2 regions of the Pseudomonas mercuritolerans genome follow, and region 2 is predicted to be linked to the other one. Evidence: predicted binding sites of a transcription regulator. Region 2 holds the regulator's gene; the other holds the start of a gene.
The links. The regulator sigma-54, encoded in region 2, starts transcription at its own class of promoters, with help from an activator protein. The targets are predictions, from matches to a motif close to ANTGGCATNNANNTTGCTNT.
Positions count from the first base shown of each region.

Region 1: the regulator sigma-54 is predicted to act here: its motif matches at 3,589-3,608, upstream of flgB (flagellar basal body rod protein FlgB).

Region 1 covers NZ_JAMSHA010000004.1:225,986-231,818, reverse strand. Annotated here, with positions in the region: gene flgE (flagellar hook protein FlgE) at 581-1,915, opposite strand; gene flgD (flagellar hook assembly protein FlgD) at 1,947-2,675, opposite strand; gene flgC (flagellar basal body rod protein FlgC) at 2,691-3,134, opposite strand; gene flgB (flagellar basal body rod protein FlgB) at 3,138-3,548, opposite strand; gene cheR (protein-glutamate O-methyltransferase CheR) at 3,916-4,743, opposite strand; gene ND528_RS13120 (chemotaxis protein CheV) at 4,790-5,722, opposite strand; gene flgA (flagellar basal body P-ring formation chaperone FlgA) at 5,805-5,833, shown strand, end outside.
Region 2 covers NZ_JAMSHA010000010.1:77,902-83,734, reverse strand. Annotated here, with positions in the region: gene rapZ (RNase adapter RapZ) at 1-205, opposite strand, end outside; gene ptsN (PTS IIA-like nitrogen regulatory protein PtsN) at 208-672, opposite strand; gene hpf (ribosome hibernation-promoting factor, HPF/YfiA family) at 685-993, opposite strand; gene ND528_RS24795 (RNA polymerase factor sigma-54) at 1,067-2,557, opposite strand; gene lptB (LPS export ABC transporter ATP-binding protein) at 2,724-3,449, opposite strand; gene lptA (lipopolysaccharide transport periplasmic protein LptA) at 3,449-3,994, opposite strand; gene lptC (LPS export ABC transporter periplasmic protein LptC) at 3,981-4,553, opposite strand; gene ND528_RS24775 (KdsC family phosphatase) at 4,562-5,086, opposite strand; gene ND528_RS24770 (KpsF/GutQ family sugar-phosphate isomerase) at 5,086-5,833, opposite strand, start outside.

The DNA of each region.
Region 1 (5,833 bases), on a different contig from region 2:
CAAAAGCAAAAGCCAGATCAAAAGATCGCAGCCTTCGGCAGCTCCTACAGTTGGATCGAGTGTTACCTCAAGACCAGGTCGGCCGCCAGGCCGCCTTCGCGAGCAGGCTCGCTCCCACAAAAGCAAAAGCAAAGCAGCGCAGCTGCCGCGGCGAAGCCGCCCCACTCAACAATGAGCGCAAGCTCGAGTGCTTTTGATCTACGGGCGACGTCGGAAGGCTGAGTGGAGGGATTGATCCGGGCGTGGGAGCGCAGCGACCGTCTGGCGCAGCCAGACACAGCGGAAGGAGGTGCAGCGAAGCAAACCGGAGCCGCTGCGCCCGGATCGATCCCGCAGCGAAGGAACCCGAGCCTGCGAGGGCCGAACGCAGGAGCAAGCCTTTTGGGTTACCTTTTTGCTGGGCCGGCACTCGGCGTTTGAAAAAGGTGACCCGCCGTAAGGGCGGAACCGTAATCAGCAACACCCGCAAAAACGGATATTCACCCAAAACCCCAAAAGCCTGGTCGGCCCAAAGGCCGCCACGGCCCAAAAAAAAGCCCCTCAAAACCGAGGGGCCCAAAAAACCAGCTCAGAAACCCAATCAGGTCATCTGAATAATGGTCTGCATAATCGTGCTCTGCGTCGAAATGGTCTTGGCGTTCGCCTGATAGTTGCTCTGACCCTTGATCAGATCAACCAGCTCATTGGTCAGGTTAACGTTCGACTCTTCCAGCGAGTTGGACACCACCTCACCCAACGTACCGGTCTTCGGCGCATCGTAGCCCGGAATACCCGAAGCGAACGTCTCTTTCCAGCTGGTGCCACCCACAGCCTGCAAGCCCTGTTCGTTGGTGAAGCTGGCCAGCGCAACCTGACCGATCGCCTTGCTCTGGTTGTTGCTGAAGTTGGCAAACAGCGTACCGGTGCCGTCGATGGTCAGGTTGGTGATCTGGCCAGTGGCGTAACCATCCTGAGTCGGAATCGTACGCGAGGTATCAGCGTTGTACTGAGTGGTCTTGGCCATCGAAATGGTCACGCCATTCGGGTTCGCTGCCGCGCCGTTAGGCGTGAACACACCATTGGTCACAGTGCCCGGTACCCAGCCCGTCAACTTCAGATCGCTGCTGATGATCGGGTTGGCTGGATCCGCCGGGTTAGGCGTGCTCACCTGAACCAGCTTGCCGGAGCTGTCGAACGACAATGTCGAAGCAACCGGCGCAGTGGTCACGGGGTTGCTACCGGTAGCATCCGGGTTACGGCCATCGACCAGGGTGTAAACCTTCCAGGTGTTTTCGCCGGTCTTGACCATGTACTGGTCCATGACGTGGGAGTTGCCCTGGGTGTCATAGATCGGCGTGCTGAACGACTTGGTGTAAGTCTCAGGCTTCGACGGATCAAACTTGACGGCGCTGGCGCCGGTATCAACGATCACTGGCGCCGACGAGTTGAGGTTGATGCTCGAAGTCACCGAAGAAGACGACTTCGGCGCCAGGTTCGAGGTGTCGATCTTCAGATCGGTCAACACGCCGTTGATGATTTTGCCGTTGGCATCCACACCGTAACCCTGCAGACGCGAGGTGTAGTCGGTGTTGGTGATGTAACCGGCGTTGTCGACCTTGAACGTACCGGCACGGGTGTACGAGATCGAGCCGTTGTTGCTCATGGTGAAGAAACCGGAACCGTTGATACCCATGTCCAACACGTTACCGGTGTTGTTGATGTCACCCTGGGTGAACTGCTGGGACACGTTGGCCAGGCGCACGCCGTTGCCGATGACTTTGCTGCCGCTGCCCAGACGAGTCGACGAATAGACGTCTTCGAATTCTGCGCGCGAGGATTTGAACCCGGCGGTGGCGACGTTGGCGATGTTGTTGCCGGTGACGTCGAGTTGTTTGTTGGCGGCATAGAGACCGCTAAGGCCGATGTTAAAAGACATGTTCCACTCCTTCGTGCCGGGTTAGTCGGCTCTATATACCAATGGTTTGTACTTTGGACAGGGCTACGGTGCCCTTGCCGGCCAGGTTGAGCATCAGCTCGCCACCGGTCTGGCTGATCGTCACGCTGTTGACGGTCGCTGGCAGGTAGGTCGCCAGATCGGTCGCGGTGCCGTTGATCGGTGCGTTGGCCTTGAACGTGTAAGTGCCGACTGGCACCACGGTGCCGGCAGTGTCCTTGCCGTCCCAAGTGAAGCTGGCATCGCCGGCAGCGCGGCTGCCGAGGTCGATGGTGCGCACGGCTTTGCCGTCCTTGTCGGTGATGGTCACGGTGCCGCCGGCAATCGACGAAGGCACGGTGACCGAACCGGTCAGGCCTTTGCTCGGGTCATCGAGCTGGGCGGTGTTGGTCTGCACGATCACGTTGCGACCGACCAGCGACGACGCTTGCAGCGCCTGCGACGAGTTGTAGTTGCCGGCAAGGCCACTGACGGTGGAGTTCAGCGTGGTGATGCCTTCAAGGCTGCTGAACTGCGCCAGTTGCGCAACGAACGCGCTGTTGTCCTGCGGGTCGAGCGGGTTCTGGTTTTTCAGCTGGGTGACCAGCAATTGCAGGAAAGCATCCTTGCCCAGTGCCTGGCCGCCGGTGGCACTGTTGGTCGCCGAAGCGATGCCGCCCGACGTAGTGCTGCTGGCCTTCTTCGACGAGTTGGCCAGGATGTCGTTCATGCTCAGGCTGCTGGTGGTATCCGTAACGCTCATGGCAGTCGCCCCTTATTACTGACCGAGGGTCAGTACCTTCTGCATCATGGTTTTGGCGGTGTTCATCATTTCCGCGTTGGTCTGGAACGAGCGGCTCGCGGAAATCATGTCAGCCATTTCTTCCACCACGTTGACGTTCGGGTAGTAGACATAGCCCTTGGCGTCGGCGGCCGGATGGTTCGGCTCGTAGCGCGCTTCGAGGTTGCTCTGGTCTTCGACGACGCCGAGCACCTGCACGCCCTGCCCGGCTGCGTCCTGGTTCTGGAACAGCGAATTGCTGCCGCCAGCCTGGCCGCCCTGGAACATGGTGGCGAATACCGGATGGCGCGCGCGGTAGGTCTGGTCGATGCTCGACGAAACGGTTTCGGCGTTGGCGATGTTCGAGGCCACGGTGTTCAGGCGTGTGGTCTGCGCGCTCATGCCGCTGCCGGCAATGTTGAAAACGCTGGACAGGGACATGGATTATTCTCCGCGCAGGGCTGACACCAGCCCTTTGAATTTGCTGTTGAGCAAGGTGAAGCTGGCCTGGAAGCCGACGGCGTTTTCCGCGTAGTTCGACTGTTCCAGTTGAGCGTCGACGGTGTTCTGGTCGATCGAAGGCTGCATCGGCGTGCGATACATCAGCGACTCGTCGCCGTTGCCCAGCCCTTCAGCCTCGATGTGCCGGCTGTTGGTCATGTTCAGGGCAAAGTGGCCGCCGGTCTTGGTCTTCTCGGTCTGTGCTTCGAGCACTTTGGAGAAATCCAGATCCCGCGCCTTGTAGTTCGGGGTGTCGGCGTTGGCGATGTTGTTGGCCAGCACTTCGGCACGCTGGGCGCGGAAGCCCAATGCCTTTTCGTGGATGCCCAGCGCTTTGTCGAAGCTGATGCTCATGTCGGGAACCTTCAGGTGACCGGTTTTTCGTATCTGAGCTTTAGCAAGCGCCGTGCCAAATGGAGGAACCCCCGTATTCCGGGGCTTTGCGCCGAACAGGCTAAGCGGCAATGCCAGAAAAGCGGCAACCGGTTACCGCCGGATGCCGCTTTTCTGCCGCTTGCCGTCGTTGCCAGGTCAGCGCAGATCCCTGTGGGAGCGAGCCTGCTCGCGAAGGCGGCGTGTCAGGCGCCAACTGTCTTACGGACAGACCGCTTTCGCGAGCAGGCTCGCTCCCACAGAGGGTTTGTGGTGTTCGTGGAAAATAATTCGGGCATAAAAACGGGAGGCTTAGAAGGCCTCCCGTTTCTGTATTGCCGCAAACCGCTTATTTCGCCTTGTAGATAATCCCCGGGCTGCACTGGACCATCTGGTAATGATCCGGCAATCCGTTCAGCGCTTCCGAAGCGCCAAGGAACAGATACCCGCCCGGCTTCAACGTGCTGTGAATGCGCAACAGGATGTCCTTCTTCACTTCGGCAGAGAAGTAGATCAGCACGTTGCGGCAGAACACGATGTCGAACTTGCCCAGCGCTGCGTAGCTGTCGAGCAGGTTGAAGGAGCGGAATTCCACCCGGCTCTTGATCGGCGCCTTGACCACCCAGCGCCCCGGCCCTTTCGGGTCGAAGTAGCGTTGCAGGCGTTCCGGCGACAGGCCACGACCGATCGCCAGGCTGTCGTACTCGCCGGTCTTGCAGTTGTTGAGCATCAGGCCCGACAGATCGGTGGCAACGATCTGCACGCCCATCTTCAACTGACCCAGGTTGCTGCGCTCGAACTCGTCGATCGACATCGACAGCGAGTACGGTTCCTGTCCCGACGAGCAGGCCGCCGACCAGATCCGCAGACGCTGGTTGGGGCTGGCCTTGATCGCTTCCGGCAGTACCTTGTTCTTCAAGACTTCAAACGGATAGGTGTCGCGAAACCACAGGGTTTCGTTGGTCGTCATGGCATCGACCACCTGCTCGCGCAAACCGCTGCGCGGCTGGGTCTGGATGCGCTGTACCAGCTCACCCAGGGACTTGATGCCTTGCTGCTCCATCAGTTTGTTGAGACGGCTCGAGACCAGATACTGCTTGTTTTCACCGAGCAGAATGCCACAGGCTTTTTCCAGGAAGACCCGGAACTGTTCGAAATCCAAATTACCCGTAGACAATGATGCCGCCTCTTAAATCGTGTTGACCGCCAGGGGCAGAAGGCCCCTAGCTGATATCTGCTGCTTTGATCCGGTCGACTACCCGGGATGCGAGGTCATCAGGACGGAATTTGGCCAGGAAGTCATCAGCACCGACTTTCTTGACCATCGCCTGATTGAATACCCCCGACAACGAAGTATGCAGGATGATATGGAGCTTTTGCATGCGTGCGTCGCCGCGGATTTCCGCCGTCAGGGTGTACCCGTCCATCTCCGGCATCTCGATGTCGGAAATCATCATCAGGAACTCTTCTTCCGGCTTCTTGCCCTCGTCGACCAGCTTGCGCAGGTAATCCAGCGCCTGCTTGCCGTCGTTCAGCGCCACCACTTCGACACCGATGGTCTGCAGACAACGGGTAACCTGCTTGCGCGCCACCGACGAGTCATCGACCGTCAGCACCCGCAGCGACAACGCCTTGGTCTGCGTCTCGACATCGACCACGCCCACCGAAATCGCTTCCGGCGTCGGCGCCACTTCGGCCAGCACCTTCTCGACGTCGATGATTTCGACCAACTGATTGTCGACCCGCGTCACAGCCGTCAGGTAGTGATCGCGACCGGTGCCCTTGGGCGGCGGATGGATCTCTTCCCAGTTCATGTTGACGATGCGCTCCACCGAGCGGACCAGGAAACCCTGGGTCTTGGTGTTGTACTCCGTGATGATCACGAACGGACTGTTCTTGTCTTTCAACGCACCGGAGCCCGTTGCCATTGCCAGATCCAGGATCGGAATGGTCGCTCCCCGTATATTCGCTACCCCGCACACGACAGGACTGGATTTGGGCATCAACGTCAGCGACGGGCATTGCAACACTTCCCGTACCTTGAACACGTTGATCCCGTAGAGCTGCGGCCCGTCGAGACGGAACAACAGCAGCTCGAGGCGATTCTGCCCTACCAGTTGCGTGCGCTGGTTCACCGAATCCATTACACCAGCCATGCCCAGACTCCTACACCAACGCCAAGTGTTGTTGCGACGCACATTCATTGCTAAACGGCACGGCGCTTGCTTTTTAACTCGTATGAACGCTCAAACGACATTTTCCCGACG
Region 2 (5,833 bases):
ACAGATGGCTGGGCAGGTTGCGCGCATCGATCGACACGGCGACCAGCGGCTGCGCCAGTTCCGTGTGAATCAGCGCCCGCTCGGCCAGTTCCGGCAGCAAACCGGCCGGCAGATTGTCGATGCAGTAGTAGCCGTTGTCCTCAAGGACATTCAGGGCGGTACTTTTACCCGAGCCCGAACGGCCACTGACAATGATCAAACGCATGATTAGTGCCCGTTCTGCTCGTCCAGTACAACCTGGTACAAGGCTTCGTTGCTCGCGGCGCTGCGCAGTTTTTCACGAACTTCCTTGCGGTCGAGCATGCTGGCGATCTGGCGCAGCAACTCCAGATGCGCATCGGTCGCGGCTTCCGGGACCAGCAGCACGAACAGCAGGTCGACCGGAGCGCCGTCGATGGCGTCGAAATCGATTGGCGCTTCAAGATGCAGCAGGGCACTGACAGGCGCCGTGCAGCCCTTGAGGCGGCAGTGAGGAATGGCGATGCCGTTGCCAAAACCGGTAGAACCGAGTTTTTCACGGGCGATCAACGCCTCAAAGACATCCTGCATCGCCAGATCCGGCACTTCGCGGTGGATCAGGTTGGCAATATGTTCGAGGGCTTTTTTCTTGCTGCCGCCCGGCGCGTTCACTTGGGAACGGCCGGGGGTCAGGATGGTTTCAAGTCGGATCATGGGATAGGGGGGTTAACGACCGGTCGCGCCCTGGAGGAGGCTCTGGGTCTTTTCCTTATGCTTTTTGAGTTGGCGATCCAGCTTGTCGGTGAGTGAGTCGATCGCAGCATACATGTCGGTATCTTCTGCGTTGGCGACCACTTCGCTGCCGGGGATATGCAAGGTGGCTTCGATCTTCTGCTTCAGCTTTTCGACGCACATCGTGACTTGCACGTTGGTGATCTTGTCGAAATGTCGCTCCAGTCGTTGGAGTTTTTCCTCGATGTAGGAACGCAGAGGTTGGGTCACTTCCAGTTGGTGTCCACTGATGTTGACTTGCATACAGCTTCTCCTTCGTTGCCAGTGCATAAAGCGGCAGGCCGAAAAGCCTGCCACTGGAACGCTGTAACGTGGCTTACATCAACCGCTTGCGTTCGCTCGAAGGCGCGATTCCGAGGGATTCGCGGTACTTGGCGACGGTGCGGCGAGCCACCTGAATGCCTTGTGCCTCCAGTAAACCAGCGATCTTGCTGTCACTCAACGGCTTTTTCTGATTTTCCGCTGCGACCAGTTTTTTGATGATCGCGCGGATCGCCGTGGACGAGCATTCGCCGCCTTCGGAGGTGCTGACGTGGCTGGAGAAAAAGTATTTCAGCTCATAAATACCGCGCGGGGTATGCATGAATTTCTGTGTGGTCACCCGGGAAATCGTCGATTCGTGCATGCCGACCGCTTCGGCGATGTCATGCAATACCAACGGCTTCATCGCTTCGTCGCCGTATTCGAGGAAGCCGCGCTGATGTTCGACGATCTGCGTGGCCACTTTCATCAGGGTTTCGTTGCGGCTCTGCAGGCTCTTGATGAACCAGCGGGCTTCCTGCAACTGGTTGCGCATGAAGGTGTTGTCGGCGCTGGTGTCGGCACGCTTAACAAACCCGGCGTACTGGGCATTGACGCGCAGGCGTGGCACCGATTCCTGGTTCAGCTCGACCAGCCAGCGCTCGTTGTCCTTGCGCACGATCACATCGGGAATGACGTATTCGGCTTCGGTTGATTCGATCTGCGAGCCCGGACGCGGATTGAGGCTCTGTACCAGCTCGATGACCTGGCGCAGCTCGTCTTCCTTGAGCTTCATCCGGCGCATTAGCTGGCTGTAATCGCGGCTGCCCAGCAGGTCGATGTAATCGGCGACCAGCCGCTTGGCCTCGGTCAGCCACGGCGTCTTCGCGGGCAGCTGGCGCAGTTGCAGGAGCAGGCATTCGCTGAGGTTGCGGGCGCCGATACCGGCGGGCTCGAATTGCTGGATGCGATGCAGGACGGCTTCGATCTCGTCGAGCTCGATGTCCAGTTCAGGATCGAACGCCTCAAGAATTTCTTCGAGTGTTTCGTCCAGATAGCCCTGATTGTTGATGCAGTCGATCAGGGTCACGGCGATCAGGCGATCGGTGTCGGACATCGGCGCCAGGTTCAGTTGCCAGAGCAGATGGCTTTGCAGGCTCTCGCCGGCCGAGGTGCGGGTGGTGAAATCCCACTCGTCGTCATCGCTGCTGGGCAGGCTGCTCGCGCTGGTCTGGTAGACGTCTTCCCAGGCGGTATCCACCGGCAGTTCGTTGGGGATGCGCTCGTTCCATTCGCCATCCTCGAGGTTGTCCACCGTCGGGGCGGTTTCCTGGTAGGAGGGTTCCTGGATTTCGGCGGGCTTCTGTTCGGCGTTGTCGGCCAGAGGATCGGCGTTGTCGAAGTCGTCGCCTTCTTCCTGGCGTTCGAGCATCGGATTGGATTCCAGAGCCTCCTGGATCTCCTGTTGCAGGTCCAGGGTCGACAATTGGAGCAGGCGGATGGCCTGTTGCAGCTGCGGTGTCATCGTCAGCTGCTGGCCCATTCTCAAGACTAGCGATGGTTTCATGGCAGGGGCTTAACACCTTATTCGCCGGCGCTTTGCGCCATCCACTACAGGGCGCCGAAGCGCCAAACTTAAGCAAATTATATGCCTGAAACTGAAGTGTTTGCCTAGAGCGCTGTAACAATTAAAGCGGATAAATGCGCCTTGAATCGATACAGCGCTGTCGCGCTTACAGGCGGAACTCGTGACCCAGATACACTTCCTTGACCAGATCGTTGGCCAGGATGGTTTCGGCATCGCCTTCAGCGATCAGTTGACCGTCGTTGACGATGTAAGCGGTTTCGCAGATGTCCAGCGTCTCACGGACGTTGTGGTCGGTGATCAGCACACCGATGCCCTTGGCCTTGAGGTGATGGATGATCTGCTTGATGTCGCCGACCGAGATCGGGTCGACACCGGCGAACGGTTCGTCGAGCAGGATGAACTTCGGCGCAGTGGCCAACGCGCGAGCAATTTCCACTCGGCGGCGTTCACCACCGGACAGGCTCATGCCGAGGTTGTCGCGGATGTGGCTGATGTGGAATTCCTGCAGCAGGCTTTCCAGCTCCTTGCGACGGCCGGCCTTGTCGAGTTCCGGGCGGGTCTCGAGGATCGCCATGATGTTGTCGGCGACCGACAGTTTGCGGAAGATCGACGCTTCTTGCGGCAGATAGCCGATACCGGCCTTGGCGCGGCCGTGCATCGGCTGATGGCTGACGTCCAGATCATCGATCAGCACGCGGCCCTGATCCGCCTGCACCAGGCCGACGATCATGTAGAAACAGGTCGTCTTGCCGGCGCCGTTCGGACCGAGCAGGCCGACGATCTGCCCGCTGTCGATCGACAGGCTGACGTCACGCACGACCTGGCGGCTTTTATAGGCCTTGGCCAGGTGCTGAGCTTTCAGAGTTGCCATTACTGGGATTTCTCTTCGGTTTTCTTCTTCGGCTGGATCACCATGTCGATGCGCGGACGCGATTCGGTGACCTTGCTGCCCGTGGCGCGACCGGCGCTGGCCAGTTTCTTCACGGTGTCGTAGACGATTTTTTCGCCCTGGGTGACGTTGTTATCCTTGTCGATAACCTTGGCCTTGTCGATCAGCACCACCCGGTTCTGCTGGGCGTGGTATTGAATCGTCACGCCGTAGCCCTTGACTGGGTTGGCGTCGCCCTGGGTCTGCAGCTGCTCGAAGTAAGCCAGGTTGCCCACCGAGGTCACCACGTCGATGTCGCCATTGGGCGCGCGAGTCATGGTCACTGTGTTGCCTTTGACGATCATCGAACCCTGGGTAATGATCACGTCACCTTTATAGGTGGCGATGCCATTCTTGTCGTCCAGTTGCGCGTCGTCGGCCTGAATGCGGATAGGCTGCTGCTGATCGTTCGGCAGGGACCAGGCGCTCGCGCTTCCCAGTGCTGCGCCCAGACTGAGCAAAATAGGGAGGGTTTTAACGAGCCTCATACTGTCCTCTTACGTTCGATTGCAGGTGTATCCTGCTTTCCTTCAGGTACGCTTTCATTCCGACGCCAGTCGATACACCGCCAGCGCCCTCGATTCTAACGGGTTGCGCAGTCTGCGCATATTCCTGCTGCGGGAACACGGTCATGCGGGTGCTGGTGATCAGGGTGCCGCGCTGTTTCTCGTCGGTGCGCTGTACGCGTACCGAGTCGATCAATTCCACTTCGGTACCGCCCGAATTCACTTCGCCGCGCTCACTGGTCACGTGCCATGGGAAGTCGGTGCCGCGGTACATGTTCAAATCAGGCTTGGTCACCAGGGTGATATCGGTAGCCTTGACGTGCTCGGCCTTGTCGGAAGTCATCTCGTACTGCACCTTACCGTCGGGCAGGTACTGAATGGTATGCGTGTTGGTCGCGTACCAGTCGATCGGATTCTCGGCCGCCGAAAGCGGTGGCTTGTCGAGGAAGCGTTCCGGGCTGATGTTCCAATAGCCGACCGCAGCGAAAATCGCCGCGATGCAGCCGAACAGCAGGAAGTTGCGAAACTTTTTGCTAAACATGGTCAGGCTCACAGGTACGCGGCGTTGGCCGCTTCAAGGCGGCCCTGGGCGCGCAGGATCAATTCGCAGAATTCGCGGGCGGCACCTTCGCCGCCGCGGGCGCGGGTAACCCCGTGGGCGTGTTCGCGGACAAAGTCGGCAGCGTTGGCCACCGCCATGCCCAGCCCTACACGGCGGATTACCGGCAAGTCTGGCAGATCGTCACCGAGATAGGCGACTTCTTCATAGCTCAGGCCCAGTTGTCCGAGCAGGCCGTCGAGCACCACCAGTTTGTCTTCGCGCCCCTGAAACAGGTGCGGGATGCCGAGGTTTTTCGCGCGGCGCTCGACCACCGGGGTTTTGCGGCCACTGATGATCGCCGTTTGCACGCCGGCATTCATCAGCATTTTGATGCCCTGGCCGTCGAGGGTGTTGAAGGTCTTGAACTCGCTGCCGTCTTCGAGGAAGTACAGGCGGCCGTCGGTGAGCACACCGTCGACGTCGAACACTGCCAGTTTGATTGCTTTGCCGCGTTGCAGCAGATCGTTGCTCATTACATGACTCCTGCGCGCAGCAGATCGGAGAGGTTGAAGGCGCCGATCGGGCGATCCTCCTCGTCGACGACTACCAGGGCGTTGATTCGATGGTCTTCCATGATTTTCAGGGCTTCGGCGGCGAGCATGTCGGGCCGGGCGGTCTTGCCGTGGGCGGTCATCACCTGATCGATGGTGGCGCTGCGAATGTCGATGGCACGATCCAGGGTGCGGCGCAGATCGCCGTCAGTGAAGATCCCGGCGAGCTTGCCATCGGCTTCAATAATAGCGGTCATGCCCAGACCCTTGCGGGTCATTTCCATCAGCGCGTCTTTGAGCAGGGTGCCGCGTTGTACTTGCGGCAGCTCCTGCCCGGCGTGCATGACGTTTTCCACTTTCAGCAGCAGGCGACGGCCAAGGGCGCCACCCGGATGCGAGAAGGCAAAGTCTTCAGCGGTGAAACCACGCGCTTCCAGCAAGGCCACGGCGAGGGCATCGCCCATGACCAGTGCTGCAGTAGTAGAAGAAGTCGGCGCCAGATTCAACGGGCAGGCTTCGTGCTCGACATGCACATTGAGATTGACCTCGGCGGCCTTCGCCAAGGGCGACTGCGGGTTGCCGGTAACGCTGATCAACTGGATGCCCAGGCGTTTGATCAATGGCAGCAGCGTTACGATTTCGTTGGTCGAGCCGGAGTTCGACAGTGCCAGAATCACGTCGTCGCGGGTGATCATGCCCATGTCGCCATGGCTGGCTTCGGCCGGATGC